2 linked regions of the Caldimonas brevitalea genome follow. The protein of the gene in region 1 binds, or shares a complex with, the protein of each later gene. Links are inferred from orthologs where the notes say so. Each region holds a gene or a part of one and is shown in the gene's direction. Other genes may lie near its edges. The genes, in order: AAW51_RS22920 and dapF.

Region 1 (3,033 bases):
GCACCAGCGACTTCACCGTCTGGGTCAGCGGCAGGCCCAGCAGTTCGGCGACCGCGGCGCAGGTGCTGCGGCCCGGCGTCGCGGTTTTCTCGAGCGCGCGGGTGGCGGCGCCGCGGCTGGGCAGCAAGGCCACGGCTTCGGCCAGCTCGATGTTGGCGGCGTAGTCGGAGTCGGGGCAATAGACGATGGCGTCTTCGCCGGTCTCGGCGATCACCTGGAACTCGTGCGAACGGTCGCCGCCGATGGCGCCGGTGTCGGCGGCCACCGCGCGGTAGCGCAGGCCCAGCCGGTCGAAGATGCGGCCATACGCCGCATACATGTTTTCGTAGCTCTTGCCGGCCGATTCGACGTCACGGTCGAAGGAATAGGCGTCCTTCATCGTGAATTCGCGGCCGCGCATCACACCAAAACGCGGCCGGCGTTCGTCACGGAACTTGGTTTGGATGTGATAGAAGTTTTTCGGCAGCTGGCGGTAGCTGCGCAGTTCCTGCCGCGCAATGTCGGTGATCACTTCTTCCGACGTCGGCTGGATGATGAAGTCGCGCTCGTGGCGGTCTTTGACGCGCAGCAGCTCGGGGCCCATCTTGTCCCAGCGGCCGGTTTCCTGCCACAGCTCGGCGGGCTGAACCACCGGCATCAGCAGTTCCACCGCACCGGCGCGGTTCATCTCTTCGCGGATGATGGCCTCCACCTTGCGGATCACGCGCAGGCCCATTGGCATGTAGTTGTAGATGCCGGCGCCCAGGCGCTTGATCATGCCGGCGCGCATCATCAATTTGTGGCTCACGACCTCCGCATCGGCAGGCGCTTCTTTTTGCGTGGAAATGAAGAACTGAGAGGCTTTCATGGATGAAGGCCCGCATCGGCAACCCGAGCAGGCGGCAGGCAGCAGGGCTTAGGAGGGGTTGAAACCGCACCGGCCAGTGCAATAATGGTTTCAGTTGACAAAATTGAGGTTTGATTATGCTCGACCGGGAAGGCTTCCGGCCCAACGTCGGCATCATCCTGCTCAACCAGAAGAATCAGGTTTTCTGGGGCAAGCGCATCCGGACGCACTCTTGGCAGTTTCCCCAAGGGGGTATCAAACACGGCGAGAGCCCCGAGCAGGCGATGTACCGTGAACTGCATGAAGAAGTCGGGCTGAAGCCCGAGCATGTGCGCATCTTGGCCCGGACCCGCGACTGGCTGCGCTACGAGGTGCCGGAGCACTACATCCGCCGTGATGCGCGGGGGCACTACAGGGGGCAGAAACAAATCTGGTTCCTGTTGCAACTCACCGGGCGCGACTGCGACATGAATTTGCGGGCGACCGACCACCCGGAGTTCGATGCCTGGCGCTGGAACGAGTACTGGGTGCCGCTGGACGTGGTGATCGAGTTCAAGCGCGACGTCTACCAGATGGCGCTGACCGAGCTGGCGCGCTTTCTGCCGCGCGCCAACCACCACAATCGGTATCTGCGAGGCGGCATGAGGCCGCACCACCGCGACGAGACCGCGCCGCGTACCGAGCGGGGTTCGGCCCAGACGGTGGCGGAGCCGCTGGACGGCGACCTCGACGGCAATCTGTAGCGTCGGGCCGGCAGGCGGCGCAAACACCGCCTCGCGCCGGGCGCGGGCCGCGCAGATCCACCGCCACGGCATCTTCGCCACGCCAAGGCGACCGGTGCGCCTGCTGGCCCTCAGGCCAGCACGAGGTTGTCGCGGTGGATCATTTCCGGCTCACCGGTGAATCCGAGCAGTCGCTCGAATTCGCTCGAAGGCTTGCGGGCGATCAGGCGCGCCTCGCTGCTCGAATAGTTGGCGAGGCCGCGGGCCACCTCCAGACCGCTCGGATCGCGCACCGCGATGACATCGCCGCGCGCGAACTCACCGATCACCTCGACCATGCCGATCGGCAGCAGGCTCTTGCCGTCGTCGCGCAATTTCTTGACCGCGCCGTCGTCGATCACGACCGCACCGCGCAACTGCAGATGGTCGGCCATCCATTGCTTGCGGGCCGCGAGCTTGGGCGTCGACGCCAGCAACAGCGTGCCGATCGACTCGCCGGCCGCCAGGCGCAGCAGCACATCGGGCTCGCGGCCCCAGGCGATCACCGTGGAGGCGCCGCTGCCGGCGGCGCGCTTGGCGGCCAGGATCTTGGTGATCATGCCGCCCTTGCCGATGCTCGAGCCGGCGCCGCCGGCCATGCGTTCCAGCTCGGGGGTGCCGGCCTCCGACACCTCGATGAAGCGCGCGGTCGGGTCCTTGCGCGGGTCGGCGGAGTACAGGCCGCGCTGGTCGGTCAGGATCACCAGCGCGTCGGCCTCGACGAGATTGGCCACCAGCGCGCCCAGGGTGTCGTTGTCGCCGAACTTGATTTCGTCGGTCACCACGGTGTCGTTCTCGTTGATGACCGGCACGACCCGCAGGCGCAGCAGCGTCAGCAGCGTCGATCGGGCGTTCAGGTAGCGCTCTCGATCGGCCAGGTCGGCATGGGTCAGCAGCACCTGGGCGCTGCCCATACCCTGCTCGCGCAGCTTGGTCTCGTAGATCTGCGCCAGGCCCATCTGGCCCACCGCGGCAGCCGCTTGCAGTTCGTGCAGTTCCTTCGGCCGGCGCGCCCATCCGAGGCGTTTCATGCCCTCGGCAATGGCGCCGCTGGACACCATCACGATCTCGCGGCCTTGGCCGGCGAGCGCGGCCAACTGCCGGCACCAATGGCCGATGGCCTCGGCGTCGACACCGCGACCTTCATTGGTCACCAGGCTGGAACCGACCTTGACGACGATACGTCGTGCGTTCTTGAGCGCGTCACTCATGCTGCAGGGGAGAGGCGAAAGTCGAAAGCGGGCTGGGTAAGTTCAGGGTCACCGGAAGCGAGGGTCGTCGGACGGCGGCGCGGCCGGAGCCGCCGGGTCCGGGGCAAAGCGCACGTCGACCGGTTCGATCACCGGCTCCCGATGCGCCGCGACGTGATCGTAGATGGCGCGGATCAACCCCTCGCAGCCCTCACGCGTCAACGCCGAGATCTGGTGCACCGGGCCCTTCCACTTC
Region 2 (3,254 bases), 4.4 Mb from region 1 along the record:
CTCTCATCAACCGCGCGATGGAAAGACTCATCCTCCAGTGCCCCGAGCAGTACCTCTGGGGCTATCACCGCTACAAGGAACCGCGCCACGACACAGCCCTCTCGGGCGGGGCGACGTGAACATGACCGCGCGTCTGTTGATCGGGCTGTTGTGGTTGCTGCACTGGCTGCCGCTGGCATGGCTGGCCGCGTTCGGCCGCGGCCTGGGCCGGCTGCTGTACCGGCTGGCCGGCTCGCGCCGGCGTATCGCCTTGCGCAACATCGAGCTGTGTTTGCCGGCGTTGTCGCCCGCCGAGCGCGAGGCGTTGGCGCGGGAGCATTTCCAGTGGCTGACGCGCAGTCTGCTCGAGCGTTCGCTGCTCTGGTACGCGAGCGAAGCGCGGTTGCGCCGCTTGATTCACATCGAAGGTGATGTCGGGCTGGCCGACCGGGCGGAGCGGCCGGTGATGTGGCTGGTGCCGCATTTCATGGGGCTGGATGTCGCCGGCACCGCGGTGCAACTCCATGTGGGCAAGACCGCCACGTCGATCTATCAGGCGCAGAGCAACAAGGTGTTCGACGCGGCGATCCGCAAGGGCCGCAGGCGCTTCGGGCAGGCCGACATCTTTTCGCGCCAGGAGTCGTCCAAGCCGCTGATCCGCTGCATCCGGCAGGGTCAGCCCTTCTTCAACCTGCCCGACATGGACTTCGGCCGGCAGGACGCGGCCTTCATCCCTTTCTTCGGCGTGCCGGCCGCCACGCTGCTGGCACCCTCGCGCATGGCGCGCGCGCTCGACATGGTGGTGCAGCCGGTAGTGACCGAGATCCTGCCGGGCGGGCGCGGTTACCGCGTGCGCTTTCTGCCGCCCTGGACCGACTTTCCGACCGACGACCCCCATGCGGATGCACTGGCGATGAACCGCTGGATCGAGTCCGAAATCAGGGCCAACCCGGCGCAATACCTGTGGGTGCACAAGCGCTTCAAGACCCGGCCGGACGGCGAAGCGCCCTTGTACTGACGCACGTCGCCCGCCAGGGCGGCGGATAATCCGCCCCATGAAGCTGCGCTTTACCAAGATGCAGGGGGCCGGCAACGACTTCGTCGTGCTCGATGCCACCCGCCAGCCCCTGACCCTGACGCCCGAGCAATACCGGCGCCTCGCCGACCGCCGTTTCGGCGTCGGCGCCGACCAGATCTTGATCGTCGGACCGGCGCCGGCGCCCGACGTCGATTTCAGCTACCGCATCGTCAACGCCGACGGCGGTGAAGTCGAGCAATGCGGCAACGGCGCACGCTGCTTCGCGAAATTCGTGCGCGACCAGGGGCTGAGCGAGAAAAGCGCGATCCGCGTCAGCACCCACAGCGGTGTCATCGAGCCCCGCTTGCAGCCCGACGGCCGGGTCACCGTGAACATGGGGGCGCCAGTGTTCGAGCCGGCGCGCATCCCGTTCGACGCTGCCGGCCTGGCGGCGCAGCCGCAGGGCGACCACGCACAGTGGCCGGTCGAGGTGGCGGGCCAGACCGTGCCACTGGCCGTGGCGTCGATGGGCAACCCGCATGCGGTGCTGCGGGTCGACGATGTCGACCGTGCGCCGGTGCACGAACTGGGGCCGAAGCTCGAGTCGCATACGCGCTTTCCGCGCCGCGTGAATGTCGGCTTCCTGCAGGTCGTTTCGCGCTCGCAGGTCCGCTTGCGCGTCTATGAGCGCGGTGCCGGCGAGACGCTCGCCTGCGGCACTGGCGCCTGCGCTGCGGTGGTGCTGGGCATCCGGCTCGGCTGGCTCGACCCGTGGGTCGAGGTCGAAACCCGCGGCGGCCGGCTCGGCATCGAGTGGCAAGGTGCGGGTCACCCGGTCTGGATGACCGGGCCCGCCGTCACCGTCTTCGAAGGCGAAATCGAGATCTAGCGCACGCACGGCCGTGCAGGCCGAGCCCCTGACCCATACCCCCCTACACCATGAGCATCCAAGGCATCACCGAAGACGACATCGCCAACTATCTGGCGCACACCCCCGGCTTTTTCGAGCGCCACGCCGAGTTGCTGGCCAGCGTGCAACTCACCAGCCCGCACGGCCAGCGTGCCGTGTCGCTGCAGGAGCGGCAGATGGAAATGCTGCGCGAAAAGATCAAGGGCCTGGAGTTCAAGCTGGTCGAGATGATCCGCCACGGCCAGGAGAACGTGGCGATTGCCGACAAGCTGCACCGCTGGACCCGGGCCTTGATGCTGGCGGCCGACCCGGCCGATGTCCCGGCCTTGATGGTCGAGGAGTTGAAGAACCAGTTCCTGATTCCGCAGGCGGCGGTGCGCGTGTGGCACGTGCGGCCCGAATACGCCGAGCGGCCGTTCGCGCAGGGCGTGAAGGAGGACACCAAGACCTTCGTCACCAGCCTGACGATGCCGTATTGCGGCGTCAACTCCGGCTTCGAGCCGGTGTCGTGGCTCGACGACTCGGCCACCGTGATGTCGCTGGCGCTGATCCCGCTGCGCCACGGCCTGTCGACCCCGGCGTTCGGCCTGCTGGTGCTCGGTTCGCCCGATCCGACGCGCTACACCGCCGACATGGGCACCGAGTTTTTGATGCGGGTGGGAGAGATCGCCAGCGCCGGGGTGGCCCGCTTGTTGCCGCCGCAAGCCTGAGGAGGCCCGGGTGGACGCGCAGATCGAGCGCTATCTGGAGCACCTGCGCGTGGAGCGCCGCATGGCGCCGTTGACGCTCGAAGCCTATGCGCGCGACCTCGTTTGCCTCGACCGCCTGGCGGGCGAGGCAGGGCTGGCGCTGCCGCAGGTACAGCCGCACCACGTGCGGCGCTGGTCGGCGACGTTGCACGGCGAGGGGCGATCGGGCCGCACGCTGGCCCGCGTGCTGAGCGCCTGGCGCGGGTTGTTCCGCTGGCTGGGCCGGCAAGGCGGCCTGACGCACAACCCGGTGGAAGGGGTGCGCGCACCCAAGGCGCCCAAGCCGCTACCGAAGGCTTTGTCGGTCGACCAGTCGATGCAGTTGGCCGACTTGCAGCGCACCGACACCGATCCGGTGCTGGAAGCGCGCGACCGCTGCCTGGTGGAGCTGTTGTACGGCTGCGGCCTGCGCATCAGCGAACTGGTGGGGCTGGACGTGCAGGCCAGTGGCGTCGCACGCGGCTGGATCGACCTGACCGCGGGCGAGGCCCAGGTGCTGGGCAAGGGCGGCAAACGCCGCTCGGTGCCGATCGGCGCGGCGGCGCAACAGGCGCTGGCGGCGTGGCTGGTCATCCGGCCGGGCCTGGTCAAGCAGGAC

The links.
Region 2: the proteins of AAW51_RS22920 (region 1) and dapF are in contact, whole or in part, in a solved structure (PDB 5YGU), measured with the Escherichia coli proteins. The link is inferred for Caldimonas brevitalea from one-to-one orthologs.

The regions. Positions count from the first base shown.
Region 1 is NZ_CP011371.1:5,424,370-5,427,402, forward strand. The notes cover bases 48-2,766. They hold AAW51_RS22920 (RNA pyrophosphohydrolase), read left to right. Parts: upstream 48-963; coding sequence 964-1,569; downstream 1,570-2,766. Other genes in these bases: AAW51_RS22915 (proline--tRNA ligase), read right to left, coding at 48-847; proB (glutamate 5-kinase), read right to left, coding at 1,680-2,766. Outside these bases: more of AAW51_RS22915, read right to left, coding at 1-47; more of proB, read right to left, coding at 2,767-2,798; GTPase ObgE, read right to left, coding at 2,847-3,033. UniProt on the Escherichia coli protein: Master regulator of 5'-end-dependent mRNA decay.
Region 2 is NZ_CP011371.1:1,064,846-1,068,099, forward strand. Bases 21-2,960 are described here. They hold dapF (diaminopimelate epimerase), read left to right. Parts: upstream 21-1,034; coding sequence 1,035-1,886; downstream 1,887-2,960. Other genes in these bases: AAW51_RS04710 (lysophospholipid acyltransferase family protein), read left to right, coding at 21-119; AAW51_RS04715 (LpxL/LpxP family acyltransferase), read left to right, coding at 122-997; AAW51_RS04725 (DUF484 family protein), read left to right, coding at 1,937-2,617; AAW51_RS04730 (tyrosine recombinase XerC), read left to right, coding at 2,679-2,960. Outside these bases: more of AAW51_RS04710, read left to right, coding at 1-20; more of AAW51_RS04730, read left to right, coding at 2,961-3,254. UniProt on the Escherichia coli protein: Involved in the succinylase branch of the L-lysine biosynthesis and in the biosynthesis of the pentapeptide incorporated in the peptidoglycan moiety. Catalyzes the stereoinversion of LL-2,6-diaminopimelate (L,L-DAP) to meso-diaminopimelate (meso-DAP).